Regions from separate parts of the Arthrobacter sp. FW306-05-C genome, predicted to be linked through region 1. Evidence: riboswitches for the same ligand, from Rfam matches in the RefSeq annotation. Region 1 holds a riboswitch; each other region holds the start of a gene.

Region 1 (5,252 bases):
CGAAGGGCCGCGAACTGCGGTGCGAAGCGTTGTATCCGGAAGCCGATGTCCTGGTGTTCGGGCACAGCCACATTCCCTGGGACACCGCGTCGCCGAACGGGCTGCGGCTGCTGAATCCCGGGTCGCCCACGGACCGCCGCCGGCAGCCCTCCTGCACATTCATGGAAGCCGTGGTCGACGGCGGGCGGTTGGCGGAGGTCAGGCTGGTCGAAGTACGGCGGGACTGACGCGGCCACGCCGAAGGACCGCTTGGCAGGGCGGGGTTACATTGCCTAGGCTGGGAACGGTAAGCATGCTTAGCTTTTTGGCTCACTGTGATCCATTGATCGCAGGCTGCTTCAATTTCCGGGGCGACGAACCAGCCCGAGTCCGCACGAACAGGAGGACCACCATGACTGACCAGTACACCTTCCGTAATCCCGTGACTGCCTACGAAAAGATTTCCCCGCCAAAGCAGCACCAGCCCGAGCCGGGCCTCGACGCCGAATTGACACCCAAGGCTGACCTGGGCGAAGAAACGTACCGCGGAACGGGACGGCTGGAAGGCCGCCGCGCCATCGTGACCGGCGCGGACTCAGGCATCGGCGCCGCAACTGCCATTGCCTTTGCAAGGGAAGGCGCCGACGTCGTCCTTTCCTACCTGCCCCAGGAAGAGGAGGATGCCTCCCGCATCGCCGGGATCATCGAGGCCGCGGGCCGCAAGGCCGTCAAGGTGCCGGGCGACCTCAAGGATTCCGCCACATGCCGGGAAGTCGTTGATACGGCGGTTGCCGTGCTGGGCGGGGTGGACATCCTGGTCAACAACGCCGGGAAGCAGGTGGCCCAGGAGGACCTGCAGGACATCACCGACGAGCAGTTCGACCACACCCTCAAGACCAACGTGTATGCGATGTTCTGGTTGACCAAGGCCGCCGTCCCGCACATGCCGGCCGGCTCAACCATCATCAACACCACCTCCATCCAGGCGTACAACCCGTCCCCCACCCTGGTGGACTACGCCACCACCAAGGCCAGCATCAACAACTTCACCAAGGGACTGGCACAGCAGCTGGCACCCAAGGGAATCCGGGTGAATGCCGTGGCCCCGGGTCCCATCTGGACGCCATTGCAGGTCAGCAGCGGCCAGCCCAAGGAGCAGCTGCCGGAATTCGGCCAGTCGACTCCCCTGGGCCGGGCAGGACAGCCCGCGGAGCTGGCACCCGCCTACGTCTTCCTGGCTTCACCCGAGTCCAGCTACGTGGTAGGGGAAACACTGAACGTCAACGGCGGCAGCCCCACGCCCTAGCCGGTTCCCCGGGCCTGGCTGATCCGCCAACCCGGCGTCAGCCAGCGGCCTGGCCAGCCAGGATCTCATCGGTGGCAGGGTCAGGCTCGCCGTCGAAGAACTGGGCCAGGACAGTCTTGAACACTGTTTCTCCGGGTGCCGCCCGGAGAAACAGTGTCATGGACGACCGCAGCTTCCTGGCATCGATGCCGCCGAAGATGTCCTCCGCGGACTGGTCTGCATGGTTGGCCAGGACCAGGGCGCACTCCAGGAGCCGCGGCCCCAGTACCTCATGATCCAGGTAGGCACGGGCCTCTGCGAGTGAGGAGATGGCGTATTTGCGGGACATTGCGCTCTGCCCCAACCCGGAAATCTGCGGGAAGACGAACCACATCCAGTGGCCGGACTTCCTGCCGACCTGCAGCTCCCCCAGCGCCTGGTCATAGGTGCCGCCGCTGTTTTGCGCGGCAACAAAACGGTCAAGGTCAAAGTGCTCATTCATGCGGATCTCCCGGTTTCGAGGTCAAAGGGTCAAATCTTTTTCAAGGGCGGCTGCCGCCGCCTGAAGCTGCGGGTCGGGGTCGTCCCGCCACCGAGCCAGGACCGCGTTGGCCCGCTGCCGCTCGCGCTCCCCGAGGCCGGACAGCAGCGGCACCAGGACGTCGCCCAGGAGGGGCTGGATCAGGTCTGCAGCCTGGGCAGAACGAAGGAAGCCTTCCAGCCGGGTCAGGTCCGAGTGCCTGAGCAGCCGCACCCGTGACTGCAGCAGCACCACGGCCGCCAACCGGCGCTCAAACACGGGGCGGGAGCCGGGCCGGGGCTGTCCCCACAGGGTGGACGCAAGCATCACCGTGGTGTCGTGGTCCAGGTTCTTGAATTTGCGCAGGGCATCGCGCACCGTGCCGCGCACCGCTCCGATGGAGGAACCGTAAGAGTCCAGCACCCAGCCAAGCCGGTTCCCGACGTCGTCCGCCCGGTACCAGGCGCCCTCGTTCTGGAGGGTCCGGTCAACGAACTCCGCCGCCGCGGACACCACATCCGCAGGGCCAGTCATCGTCCCCGACCGGACGAGGCGTGGCGGATACAAAACGGTGTCCAGGGGCGCGCTTCCAGCCTGCCCTCCGCAATGGGCTCCCCGCACACGGCGCAGGCTCCATAGGTCCCCGCTGCCAGGCGGGCCAGCGCCGCGTCAATCTGGTCCAGGCCGGCCGAGCTCTGCTTCAGGAGCGCCGAAGCCTGCGAGAGCTCAAACGCGATCGTGGCCCCTTCGGGATCGTGCTCGTCATCGACATTGGAGTCCTGCCGGGCCGAATTCGCTGCCTGGATGTCAGCCCGCAGCGCCGGCAGCAACTCCAGGCGCCGCGCCCGCTCCTCTTCGAGCAGTACCCGGAACCGGTCGAAATCTGGCATACAAACAGCCTAGCGGTCGGATCGCGGAGCGCCTGAATGGAAACGGCCAGTGCGATGGAGCCGCGGCAAACATCCCGTGTCCGTGTCCGGGCCGTTACCTATCCTGCAAGCCCGGCTATTAGCCGAGGTCGACACCGGTAACAGCCGTAACGTCCAAACGTTTGCGGAATTCGAGAGGGGAACCTCGTATGTTATCCAAATGTGACAATGCCACCGCATGTGGGTTATGGTCTTCAGGTGTCCCTCTCAGACGGGACATTCCCATCAGTATGCCGAGCCCTGCCACTGATCATGGGATACAACCGCTCCAGCTGGCAGGGACGGGGGAACCAAGTTTCCGCGGCCACTTGTGGCCTTGGGGTTAAGTCGATAGCGCCTCCGTCCATTACGGGGTTGCTTCCGGCCGGGTATCTCCAGCCCGAACCCGACAGCTCACCCCGCAGGCATGGGAGAGGCGATCAACCGTGTCAAAAAATTCCACCACTGCCCGTCACCGCGCAACTCCGGCCCGCTCCATTGTTCTCGAGGGCCTCGCCGTGACAGCCAAGTCCCAGGCCCGCTCGCTGGGCCGCCCCGCGCTCGCAGTTGCTGCAGCGTCCGGCATTGCCTTCGGCGTCGGCGCCCCGGCCCACGCCGGTGTCACCGGCCCTGACACCACGGAAAAGACCAACGTGCAGGCGTACTCCGCACCTGTTGCGGCCCCGGCAGCGGCAGCAGGCAGCGTCCACACCGTAGTTTCCGGCGATACCCTGGGTGCCATTGCGTCTGCTAATGGCGTCAGCCTGAACAGCGTCCTGTCCGCCAACGGACTGGGCCTGTCCTCGATCATCTACCCGGGCGACCAGATCCAGATCCCCGCCGCCGGCTACACCGCGGCACCGGCACCGGCTCCGGCCCCTGCAGCAGCACCCGTGCAGACCGCAGCCGCCGCTCCGGCCAACACCGGCATGAACATGTCCTACGCCTCGGCCACCCCCGTGTCCGCCCCCACCGGCAGCGGCACCGGCGCTGCCATCCTGGCAAACGCCTACGGCCAGCTGGGCATCAAGCAGGACTGCACTGCCATGGTTGAGAAGGCGCTGCGCTCGGTGGGCAAGTCCGTTGGCGATCTTGCCCCCACCCAGTTCTTCCAGTACGGCACCGTGGTCGGCGCTCCTGCGCCCGGCGACCTGATCATCACCTCCGGCCACGTTGGCGTTTACGCCGGCAACGGCCAGGTTGTCAGCGGTGGCGTGAACGGCTACGACACCCAGGTGCACTCCATCAGCTGGCTCGGCGGCTACTCAGCGGTCCGCGTCGCCTAGTCTTCGCATCACCGCAGGCGCCCAACAGCGCAGGCATTAGACAGGAGGGCGGCAGCCGGTCATCCGGCTGCCGCCCTCCTGTCGCATCCGCCGCCTGCCCCCGCAGCCGTCAGGTCCCGCAGAAGGTCATATAGTTGCCGAAGTCCTCGGGGGCGCCTTCGGCGTAGCGTTCCAGCCCGGGCCGCTCGGTGAAGGGGTCACTGACTGCCTCCAAAAGCTGCTGCAAGGGTGACAGGTCTCCGGCCGTGGCAGCGGCCAATGCCTCCTCCACGAGGTGGTTCCTGGGAATGTACGCCGGGTTGACGTTGTCCATCAGCTCCGCGTCCGGTTCGAGTGCCTGCCACCGCTCCGCCCAGGAATCAAACGCAGCCAGATCAAGAACCATGCCGCGCACCGGACGAAGGTCGCCACGGGCGGCCTTGCCCAGGTTACGGAAGAAGAGGGTGTAGTCCACGGGACCGTCCTTCAGGATGGCAAGGGCGCCGTCCACCAAAGCGGACGTGGTTTCCTCGTCACTTCCCCCGCGGCTGCCAAGGCCGAGCTTGGCATTCATGCCACCGGTCCACGCCCTGCTGTAGTGGCCCCGGAAGCCGCCGAGCACCTCCACTGCGGGCGCAACCGCCTGCTCCTGGGCTTCATGGATGAGCGGCAGCATCGCCTCGGCGAGCCGGGCAAGGTTCCATTCAGCAAGAACCGGCTGGTTCGCGTAGGCGTAGCGGCCGCTGACGTCGATGGAACTGTAAACGGCTGCGGGATTGAACGCGTCCATGAACGCGCACGGGCCGTAGTCGATGGTCTCCCCTGAAATGGTCATGTTGTCCGTATTCATGACCCCGTGCACGAATCCCACCAGCATCCAGCGGGCCACCAATTCCGCCTGGGCCGAGACGACCGAGGCGAACAGCTCAAGGTAGGGGTTGTCGGCGTCGGCGGCGTGCGGGTAATGCCTGCTGATGGCGTGGTCCGCCAACCGCTTCAGGAGATCCATGTTTTCGGTGGCACGCGCGTACTGGAAGCTGCCCACGCGCAGGTGGCTGCTTGCCACCCGGGCCAGGACGGCGCCCGGCAGCATGTCGTCGCGCCGGACTTGGCGGCCTGTTGCCACGACTGCGAGCGAACGGGTGGTGGGGATGTGCAGGGCGTACATCCCCTCGCTGACGAGGTACTCGCGCAGCATAGGCCCGACGACGGCACGGCCGTCCCCGGCGCGGGCGAAAGGCGTGCGCCCCGAGCCTTTGAGGTGGAGGTCAAGGAGCCGTCCGTTGCGGTCCGTG
Region 2 (5,252 bases), on a different replicon from region 1:
GTCCCTGCGCGAAAACCGGCAACGGGGCAGACGCCTCAGCGGCGACCATGATCGTGATGTAGTACGCCGCCGTAGCGGCCAGCCACAGGCCACCAGCCGCGGCGACAGCCAACGACCAGCGCCAAAACCAGCGTTCACCGGGCCCGTGGGACAACGCAACAGCCAGCAGGACAATTCCCGCGACGGCCAACAGTTGAGCAGGCAGCAAAAATGGTCCGGCAACGAGGCCGATCGGAACGCAGATACCGCCAACCATCAACAAACGCCGGCAACCAAGCGGCATACCCGATGCCCGGGACGGCGCGGCCGGCCGATGAGGACCCTCAGCCATCATATTTTCAGCGGTCATACGGTTCCTTGAATCATCGTCAGGACTGGCCCGGGCGCGGGACAGCATCCGTGGGGCGCTATGAAGCCCCTAACGACTGTACAGGAATGGATGAATGGACTCGCGCGTCCACCAGGTCCCGGCTGGTCAGCCCCAGCGTCAATGCCATGGCTGGTATCAGGACCATGACCGTGGTGAATCGTACCGCCGCTGCCCGTGGCATTGAAGCTGATCTGGATGGAAACGGAGGGCGGCCCCCGCTACCTCGCCGGCCTGGCCAAGACCTGGAAAGCGGCAAGGTTCCGCCTAGCGGTGCGGGCTGCCGGCCGGCCCAATCAATTTCTCCCAGGCGCTCGGTACGCTGCTGGCACAACCGCCGCCTGGGCTACGGCGTCATCTCGCCGGGCAAGAGGGTCGCGATCCCCTGAGGGAAGGATAACGGCCGGGTGACATGCTGGAACAAATTGGCGAACCACTAGACCGGGCCCCGGAAGTTTCGCTAGGTTGTGTGCTTTCTGGCTTGCGGCTCACCGGCGACGGCAAGGTTCGTATCCGCTCCGTCCGGGCTGTCCTGCCCTGGCAGACGGATCTGCGCCTGGTAGCGCACGCGGCGGATCCGCCGGGTCATGGACACCATGAGCATCACGACGGCTATGACCATAAACGCCGTCATCAGAAACCCGAGAAATCCCGGTGACACCTGATCGGGACTCAAACCGGGCCTCAGCCCGTCAGTTCCGGGACCGGGAGTAGGCATCGTGCTTAGGGCGTGAAGGCCAGCCGCAACGAAAGCGTTCTGCACTGGGTCATCCTTTTCTTGAAGAATTCCGAAGGCGTTTCTGGACCTGATGTCCGCGGATGACAACCCCTGCAGCGTGAAGCAGCAGTCCCGCGCCTATGACAGCCAGCGATGCAAACGACAGGGCCTCATTTTTGGCGGTCTGGCCAAAAATGTTAATCGCGATTCCCAGCGCAATCAGGGCCATGGCACTGAAAACAACCGCTTTGTACGATGCAGGTGCGGTGGCCCAAAACTCGTTTAGCACCCATCCAGCATATGCGGAAAGCCCTGCCCACCTTTTCACGTGCCGCACACGCATGGGATTGGCGCCCGCAGTACTTCTCGCCGCGATCGCCGGAACTCCTCTGGAGAGCTCAACAGCCAAGGCGCGTATCCGCGGAAACGAGCGAGACTGCGGCTGTACGGTTGCACCTCAGCACCTCAGCACCTCAGCACCTCAGCACCTCAGCACCACAGGCTCCGGCGGGACTTCCGGCGTCTCCGGTCCCTTGGTTTGAGGGTGCAGAGGTTCCGAGGCACCGGACCGGAGTAAGAGGCAGGGCACTCCACCCTCGACAGAGGGTCCAGCGTGCGAGGGCATGCTGAAGGCCGGTGATTCATTGCCCCCAAGGCATTGAATCACCGGCCTTCAGTGGTTTTATTTGCCTGCGCGCACGAAGGTCACGGCGCCTTTGGAGGTCATCCAGGTCAGGGGGTGGACCGCTGTTTCGTTCTTGCCGTTCAGGCCGGAGCTGAGGACTTGGCCGTTGCCGACGTAGATTCCTACGTGGCCGGGCTGCATGACCATGTCGCCGGGCTGCGGGTCGGTGACGACGGTGCCGTAGTTCATGAACTGCATCGGCCCGAGGTCGCCGACGGGGATGCCGGCAGCGTTGAGGGCGTTTTCGACTAGCCGTGTGCAGTCCTGGATCATACCGATCTGGGCGTAGGCGGAGGACAGCATGATGCCGTTGATCCCGCCCGCGGCTGGCGCGGGCGCCGGCGCGGCAGGGGTGACGGTGACCTGGGCCTTGGCGGGCGCAGCGGCTGCCTTCACCGTCGCAGCGCCCACGGGGACCGCGGCTTTGGGCGCTTCGGCGGCGACTGGCTTGGCTGCTTCCACGACGGGTGCCGGCGTGGTTTCCACCTCCGGACGCTCGAAGGTGATCTGGATCGTGGCGTCGGCGGTCAGCGGGGTCTGGGCCTGGCCTGCGACTTCGAGGGTGGATGCCGGCTCGGCGTCGCGCTGGGCCGGGGCGTCTGCTGCCTGGGCGGCGGTGATGCCGCCAGTCAGGACGAGGCCGGAGGCTGCTGCGAGGACGGCTGCCTGACGGCCTGCGGTGCCGGCGTTTGCGGTGACGGATTTGGACAGCACGGCGATGGCGCTGGTCTGGACGGAGACCGCGCGGTGGCGGCCGTGAGTTTTGCGCATGGGCATGAAAGGGCCTCTCCCACTGCCTGCGAGGTTAGCTGTCGGATTCGGATGGGAGGCACCCGGCCGTGATGGTACACGAAAGGCACCAGGCACGGCTTCACCCCAAGGCCTGCTCGAAGCGGGCCAACTCTGGGTTCCCCGTCTCTGCCGGACGAATTTTACGAACGGATCCCTGGCAGCGGCAGAGTTAGGCAAGTCTGCTCGGGAGTGCCGCATTCGGAGAAACCGGCACGGTTCAGACCCTACGTCACACAAGCCTCATTTGTCACATTTGCATAACGCCCTGACTGGCACCCACCTGCTTGATACCCGGGGTATTTCCGGGATGTCGTCAGTGACCTGGTCAGACCCGCCGGTGCCTGCACCGCCTTCCGCAGCCGTTCAATCCCAGCGCCCATCGATCCTTCATGTTCAAGGAACGGAAAAGCATGGGAGCAATGTCATCGATTTTGGTCGCTGCTAACGCGGCCGTCGTGGCCAGGATGCTGGCAAGCATGAGCAAGTCCTTCCAGCGTCAGGAGGCCCGTGCCCGGACTGCAGCTGGTTACGCCTTTTCCTGGTCCCGGGATCCCAGCAGGCTGCCCAGCACATACAGCCCTACGCCGACGGTGACGAACACGTCGGCGAGGTTGAAGGTGGGAAACCAGCCGCTGTGCAGGTAGTCCACGACGCCGCGCCCGTCCATCCGGTCCACAAGGTTCCCGGCACCGCCGCCAACCACCATCGCCGCACCCGCCCGGGAGAGCGCCGGCATGGCGGGGGCGGTGGACACTGCGTACCAGGACATGGCCAGGACGATGACGGCGGTCGCGGCAATGACCAGCCACGGGGCGAGGTTAGCCCCGAGGCTGAAAGCCACCCCGGTGTTGTACACCAGCTTCAGGTTCACCAGGCCCAGATCGACCGTGGCACCGTTGGAGAGCAGTTCCTCGGCCAAGGCCTTGATGACCAGGTCGGCCACCGCGAGCACGGCGGCCGCGGCGAGCAGGCCAATTTTTACCCGCCATGCTTTGGTGGCAACTGGTGGTGTCCCTGCCGGATCTGCCGGATCTGCCGGGGACGGGACGCTCACGCGGCAGGTTCCAGCGCCGGCGCGGGTTTGGCCGTCCGGAGCGCCATTATTTTGCCGCTGATGCGGCCGGCGCGGACGCCGTTGCCGATCACCACGATTTCGGCGAGTTCGTGGATCAGGACGACCGCGGCCAGCCCCAGGGCGCCGACCAGTGCCAGCGGGATCAGGATCGCGATCAGCAGCAGGGACAGGCCCACGTTCTGCAGCATGATGGACCGGGTCCGGCGGGCGTGGTCCAGGACCTGGGGCAGGTGGTTCAGGTCCTCGCCCATCAGGGCGATGTCGGCGGTTTCAATGGCCACGTCGGTGCCCATGGCACCCATGGCAACACCGGTGTCGGCGGTGGCCAGGGCCGGGGCGTCGTTGACGCCGTCACCGACCATGGCGGTGGGCTGGCGGGACTTCAGGGTCCGGATGATTTCGGCCTTGTCCTCCGGGCGAAGGTCGGCGTGGACTTCGGTGATCCCGGCGTCCTTGCCCAGGGCCGCGGCGGTGATCGCGTTATCCCCGGTGAGCATGGCCGTGGTGTACCCGGAGGCGGTCAGCCGGGCGATGACGTCCCGGGCTTCGGGGCGCAGTTCGTCACGGACAGCGACGGCACCAATGACTTCGCCGGCGGATTCGATCAGGACGGCGGTGGCACCGGCCTTCTGCATCCGCTCGACATCCGCGGCGAGGGAGCCGGGGTTGATCCAGCCGGGGCGGCCCAGCCGGACGGTCTTGCCCTCAAAGGTGCCTTGCAGGCCGGCGCCGGGGACGGTGTCGACGTCGGTCACGTCGGCCTGGGCGGGGGATGCGGCGAGGATGGCGCGGGCCAGGGGGTGTTCGCTGCGGGCCTCCAGCCCGGCTGCGAGGGCCAGAACGTCTTCGCGGGTGACGGTCCCAGCCGCGGCGACATCGATGACTTCAGGCTTGTTCCGGGTCAGGGTGCCGGTCTTGTCCAGGGCGATGGTGCGGATCTTGCCGAGGGTTTCCAGTGCGCCGCCGCCCTTGATCAGCACACCGATGCGGCTGGCGGCGCCGACGGAGGCGACAACGGTGACCGGGACGGAGATCGCCAAAGCGCAAGGCGATGCGGCTACGAGGACGACCAGGGCGCGTTCGAACCACACCAGGGGTTCTCCCATGATGAAGCCGAAGGCGATGATCAGGGCCGCGGCGATGAGGATGCCGGGGACCAGTTTCTTGGCGATGTTGTCCGCCAGGCGCTGCCCGGGTCCCTTGCGGGACTGTTCGGCCTCGACGATGTGCACGATCCGGGCCAGGGAGTTGTTCTCCGCGGCGCTGGTGACTTCGACTTCCAGCGGCCCGGTGCCGTTGATGGACCCGGCGTAGACATCACTGCCGGGACCGGCCTCAACCGGCACGGATTCACCGGTCAGGGCCGAGGTGTCCAGGGAGGTGCGGCCGGTGATGATCCGGCCGTCGGTGGCCAACCGTTCGCCCGGGCGGACGACCATCCGGTCCCCCGGAACGAGCTCGGCCGGGTCAACGGTGACTTCCGTCCCGCCGCGAAGGACTGTCGCTTCGGCCGGGACCAGATCCAGCAAGGCGCGCAGGCCGCGCCGGGTTTTCGCCAGCGAGTATTCCTCCAACCCCTCGGAAATGGAGTAAAGGAAAGCGAGCATCGCGGCTT
Region 3 (5,252 bases), 1.8 Mb from region 1:
ATCACGGCCGGCGTGATTTTCATCATTGCCATGGGGCTGAGCAGGGTATTCCTGGGCCACCACTGGTTGACCGACGTCATGGCCGGCTGGACGCTGGGGCTGGCCTGGGTGGCCATCGTGATCCTGGCGCATCGGTTGTTCCACCTGTTGAGGCGCAAGCAGCATGCGGGTCCGGCCCCCACGTTCGATCGTCCCGTGGTGCGGGACGTCGTCCTCGAATCCGTGCACGACGGCGGCGATGCCGGCAAGCAGGGCGCGTCCGGCAGCCGAGGCAAGGACACCGCCGGATGATAGTTTTGGGGGATGCGCACTCTCGTTGTTGACCACCCCCTGGTCGCCCACAAGCTCACCGTCCTGCGGGACAAGAACACGCCGTCGCCGGTATTCCGCCAGCTGACGGAAGAGCTGGTGACCCTGCTGGCTTACGAAGCCACGCGGGAGGTCCGCACGGAGCCCGTCACCATCCAGACGCCAGTCAGCACCACCATCGGCACGGCATTCACCAAGCCCACACCGCTGGTGGTTCCCATTCTGCGTGCCGGCCTGGGAATGCTGGAGGGCATGACCAAGCTGGTCCCCACGGCCGAGGTGGGCTTCCTGGGTATGGCCCGGGACGAGGAAACGCTGGACATCATCACCTATGCCGAGCGCCTTCCGGAGGACCTGACGGGCCGCCAGGTCTTCGTGCTGGACCCCATGCTGGCCACCGGCGGCACCCTGCGTGAGGCCATCAAGTTCCTGTTCAAGCGGGGCGCTTCCGACGTCACCTGCATCTGCCTGCTGGCTGCCCCTGAAGGCCTGGCACGGCTGGAAGAGGAACTCTCGGGCGCGAACGTGCACATCGTCCTGGCCTCCATCGACGAGAAGCTCAACGAGAAGTCCTACATCGTTCCCGGCCTGGGCGACGCCGGCGACCGGCTCTACGGCATCGCAGGGTAGTTTTTACCCTTTTTCAATCGGTGTGCCGCCGCTAGCCTGTGCGGATGGACTGGAAACTCGAACTTGTCTTTGTCCCTGTATCCGACGTTGACCGCGCCAAGGACTTCTATGTCAACAAGGTGGGCTTCAACGCGGACTACGACGAGCGGCCGTCGGACCACGTGCGCTTCGTACAGCTGACGCCGCTCGGCTCTGCCTGCTCCATCTGCATGGGCGAGGGGCTTTTGGACGCCCCTCCCGGCACGGGAACCACCCTCCAGATGGTGGTCGACGACATCCAAAAGGCGCATGACCACCTGAAGAACAATGGTGTGGACGTCAGTGACATCGAAGTGCTGCCTTGGGGCCACTTCGTTTACTTCGCCGACCCGGACGGCAATAAGTGGGCCGTCCAGTACATCCCTTGGCGGAATGCCGGGCAGGATGCAGCTCAGGCCGGCAGTACGCCCAGCAACGCTTAAAACAGACCGCGGGCCGCATCGTGATGATGCGGCCCGCGGTCTGTCGCTGGAATCCCCGGCGTTACCCCGTGGCCAAGGCGTACGACGGCGGGTGGCGGGACACGCCGTCGGCTGTCCTTGGAGCCGGGAGGTTCAGCTGAAGGTTTCCCTTTGCGGCGCTATGCCAGGGAGAGGTGCCTAGTACCAGTTGTGCGCCAGGTGGAAGTTCAGCGCACCGCACGGAGACTGGTAGCTCTTCTTGATGTAATCCAGGCCCCAGTTGATCTGCGTGCGGTAGTTGGTCAGGTAGTCAGCGCCGGCGCTGGCCATCTTCTCTGCAGGCAGGGACTGGACGATGCCGTAGGCGCCGCTGCTGGGATTCGTGGCCGTGGTGGTCCAGTCGGACTCCTTGGTCCACAGCGTCTGCAGGCACTGCATCTGGTCAGGTCCCCAGCCAAAGGTTGCCAGCTGGCCGGCAGCATACGCCTGGGCGCCGGCGGGATCATTCACCGCGACGACGGGTGCCGGCGCAGGTGCAGGAGCGGGTGCCGGAGCCGGGGCGGGTGCCGGGGCTTCCGCTGCGGGGGCCGCCGGTGCAGGCGCGGGGGCTGGTTCCGCTGCCTGGGGGGCTACGCTGATTGCCGCCGGAACGGACGCTGCCGGGTTGGAGCGGATTTCGCTCTTCTCGATGCTCATTTGGGCATCGGCCGCTGCCGTGGAAGAGTTTGATTCGGTGGATGACACCGGGGTCATGCTGCTGGTTGCCTGGCCTGCCGCGCCTACCCCCACGAGCACCGCGCAGGATGCCGCAAGGATCCCGGCACGCACGCCCAGGCTGGTCTTCTTTGCTGGTTTCTTGGCCGGTCCCTGCTGTGCCAGATGTTTACCCTTGGCATGCAGGCATGCTTCTGCCGTGTTTTTGGACATGATTGATCGCCTCTCACACCTGCGGAGTTAGCTGTCGGGTTCGGATGAGGGCATCCGGCCGCACGGAAAGATCACGTGCGTGCTTAACCCCAAGGGCGTTCATCGCCCGGGACGGTGGGTCCCCCGCCTCTGCCGTTGCTCAATCGGAATCCGGGGAAGCGGCAGAGCTTGGCGTCAACCCGGGATATGCGGCCCGAACGGGAGCCGCACCCAATCGACGGTACAGGAAAAGCGAAGCAAAGTCACATTTAGGTAACGGAAGTCACGGCCTTCAGCGCGCCGGTTTGCTTCTGGCCTGCGGTTCAATCGTTACGTTCAGGACACCAGACCGTGTTGTTACCGTGCCAGGAGGTAGATAGTGGCGCCGCCGATGCTCTGCGCACTGAAGTTCTGCGAAACCCACTCGGCGATCCGGCCGGCGGCATCCGAACCGGAGCTGGACGGCATGGCCCCGCCGGCAATGAAGTAGTGGATTTTTCCCTGCGCGACGAGGTCTTGGAACTGCGCCAGGGTGGGGGAGGGGTCGGTGCCGTTGAAGCCGCCCACGGCCATCACCGGCAGTTCCGTGGCGAGCTGGTACCCGGCGGCATTGTTGGAGCCCACTACCGCTGCTGCCCAGGTGTAATTGGTTGCACCGTCTTTGAGCGCGGCCACAAGATCCGCTGATGGAGTAGGTGCGCCGAGGAGGCCACCGAGTCCGCCGCCGGGCCTGCCCCCGAAGTTAGCGCCGCCAGGGTTTGTTCCGGCCGGGGCGGCCTGCTGCTGGGAACCCTGCTGCTGGAAGCCCTGCCCCGTGGGACCCTGGCCCGTGACGCCCTGTCCGGTACCGCGGCCCGAAGGGCTCCGGCCGGTCGAACTGAAGCCTCCCGGTCCGCGGCCGCCGGCGCCTAAGCCCGAGGCTGGCCCCGCACTGACGATCGCCCCGCTGTGTGCCGTAGCCGCGGTGGTGACGGAGTAGTCCAGCGGACCGGCGAGCGACGCAGCGATGGCGAGGGCCGCCGTCGTCCGCTGCATGGAAGCCAAGCGCAGGAACTTGCCCAGCCCAATGCCTGCTGCGGCTGCCAAACTTCCGCCGAGCACCAGCCAGCGCAGCCAAGGGCCGTAGGCGGACGTGGTTCCCAGCAGGTAGAAGGCCGTAAGCGATGCCACGGCCACTGCTGAAGCGAGGAAGATGCGGGCAGCCGCTTGCCTGCGGCGCTGCCACAGGAGAACGCTGCCCAGGCCTGCCATTCCGGCGATTCCCGGTGCCAGTGCCACCGCGTAGTAGGGGTGGATGATGCCGGCCATGAAGCTGAACACCAGGCCCGCTACCAGGATCCACGAGCCCCAGATGATGACGGAAGCGCGGACAACATCTGTTCGCGGAGCCCGCCGCCCCACCCACAGCAGCCCCGCCGCAAGGATGAGTGCGGACGGCAGCAGCCATGCGATCTGGCCGCCGAACTCGCTGTTGAACATCCGGAACAGGCCCGGAACGCCCCAGCCGTTGCCGCCGCCCACACTGCCCGTTTCGTCGCCCGTGAGCCTGCCCAGGCCGTTGTAGCCCAACGTCAGCTCCAGGATGGAGTTGTTCTGCGACCCGCCAATGTAGGGCCGCATGTTCGCCGGCGTCAGCTCGACGGCCAGCAGCCACCAGCCGGCAGAAACCACCATCGCTGCTCCCGCGGCTGCCAGACGGATCAACCGCCGCCGCGTGCCGCCCGGAGCTGCCACCATGTATGCGATGGCGAACCCGGGAACCACCAGCAGGACCTGAAGCTGCTTGGCGAGAAACCCAAAGCCCAGGAATACCCCGGCCAGCAGGAGCCACCGAGGCCGGTCCTCCTGGACCGCGCGGAGGAACCCGTACGCGGCTGCTGTCATTAGCAGCACCAGCAGGGCGTCCGGGTTGTTGAACCGGAACATCAGGGTGGCAACCGGGGTGAGGGCAAGGACCGCCGCTGCCAGCAGCCCTGCCCGGTGCGCAAGCCCGACATCACCGGTGGCCGGCGTTGCGGCCCGCCGCACGGCCAGATAGACCAGCCACGCCGAGCCGACCCCCATCAGAGCCTGGGGAACCAGGATGCTCCACGAGCTCAGGCCAAAGATCCGGACCGACAGCCCCATGATCCACAGGGAGGCCGGCGGCTTGTCCACGGTGATGGCATTCGCGGCATCGGAGGAGCCGAAGAACCAGGCTGCCCAGTCCTGCGATCCGGCCTGGGCTGCGGCGGAATAGAACGCGTTGGCCCAGCCCGACGCACCGAGGTTCCACAGGTACAGCACGGCCGTGCCAGCCAGTACAGCTGCCAGTTCCAGCCTCCGGTGGAAGGCCGCACGGTCTCCGCGGAAGGCCGCATGGTCCCGCGTGCCCGGCCGGCCCCGGAGGGTGAATCGCTCCCGCCCCAGTGGATTCCTCCGGGGGCGGGCTGCGGTGGTTACAGGCATGCTTTGCTGGCTGGCCATCGTGTCCTACTTGGTGAGCTGGTAGACGGTTGAGTTGCCTACGGTCTGGGCCTGGAAGTTGGCCTGGACCCAGGCGGCCACTTCGGAGTTGCCGCCGCGGCCGCCCATGCCGCCACCGCCCATGCCTCCGCTTTGGATGAAGTAGCCGATCTGGCCCTTGGCCACCATGTCCTGGAACTCGGCCAGGGTGGGGTAGGGATCACCGCCGTTCCAGCCTCCGAGGGCAATGACGTTGGTGTCCGTGGCCAGTTCCAGGCTGGCTGCCTGGGTGGCGCCGGAAACGATCGCAGACCACTTTGTGCTGGTGGCCTTCAACAGGGCAGTCACCGCGGCATCGGCGGTTCCTTCGCCGGGACCGCCGGCGCCGCCTGCACCACCGGGGCCACCTGCACCGCCCGGGCCGCCGTCAGGTGCGCCGGTACCGGCTCCGGGGGTGCCGCCGAGGCCGTTCATTGGGTCAAGGCCGTCGGTTCCGGTGGCCGAGTCCGTGGCGGAGTTCCT

The links. Region 1 has a riboswitch for cyclic di-AMP ahead of LFT44_RS11090 (C40 family peptidase). Riboswitches for the same ligand answer to the same signal wherever they lie in the genome.
Region 2: linked by a shared signal. The riboswitch ahead of LFT44_RS21640 (NlpC/P60 family protein) and the one ahead of LFT44_RS11090 (C40 family peptidase) in region 1 are both predicted to bind cyclic di-AMP.
Region 3: linked by a shared signal. The riboswitch ahead of LFT44_RS03130 (hypothetical protein) and the one ahead of LFT44_RS11090 (C40 family peptidase) in region 1 are both predicted to bind cyclic di-AMP.

What each region holds. Positions count from the first base shown of each region.
Region 1 covers NZ_CP084556.1:2,401,372-2,406,623, forward strand. Annotated here, with positions in the region: gene LFT44_RS11065 (metallophosphoesterase family protein) at 1-227, shown strand, start outside; gene LFT44_RS11070 (glucose 1-dehydrogenase) at 392-1,285, shown strand; gene LFT44_RS11075 (DUF1810 domain-containing protein) at 1,323-1,766, opposite strand; gene LFT44_RS11080 (DNA alkylation repair protein) at 1,788-2,318, opposite strand; gene LFT44_RS11085 (TraR/DksA family transcriptional regulator) at 2,315-2,674, opposite strand; cyclic di-AMP (ydaO/yuaA leader) riboswitch at 2,965-3,135, shown strand; gene LFT44_RS11090 (C40 family peptidase) at 3,139-3,978, shown strand; gene LFT44_RS11095 (protein adenylyltransferase SelO) at 4,088-5,252, opposite strand, start outside.
Region 2 covers NZ_CP084557.1:187,443-192,694, reverse strand. Annotated here, with positions in the region: gene LFT44_RS21655 (hypothetical protein) at 1-256, opposite strand, end outside; gene LFT44_RS21650 (hypothetical protein) at 828-1,001, opposite strand; gene LFT44_RS21645 (DUF3188 domain-containing protein) at 1,135-1,374, opposite strand; gene LFT44_RS21640 (NlpC/P60 family protein) at 1,768-2,547, opposite strand; cyclic di-AMP (ydaO/yuaA leader) riboswitch at 2,551-2,748, opposite strand; gene lspA (signal peptidase II) at 3,089-3,616, opposite strand; gene LFT44_RS21630 (heavy metal translocating P-type ATPase) at 3,613-5,252, opposite strand, start outside.
Region 3 covers NZ_CP084556.1:638,915-644,166, forward strand. Annotated here, with positions in the region: gene LFT44_RS03115 (phosphatase PAP2 family protein) at 1-291, shown strand, start outside; gene upp (uracil phosphoribosyltransferase) at 304-939, shown strand; gene LFT44_RS03125 (glyoxalase superfamily protein) at 984-1,400, shown strand; gene LFT44_RS03130 (hypothetical protein) at 1,578-2,306, opposite strand; cyclic di-AMP (ydaO/yuaA leader) riboswitch at 2,312-2,472, opposite strand; gene LFT44_RS03135 (ArnT family glycosyltransferase) at 2,643-4,733, opposite strand; gene LFT44_RS03140 (ArnT family glycosyltransferase) at 4,758-5,252, opposite strand, start outside.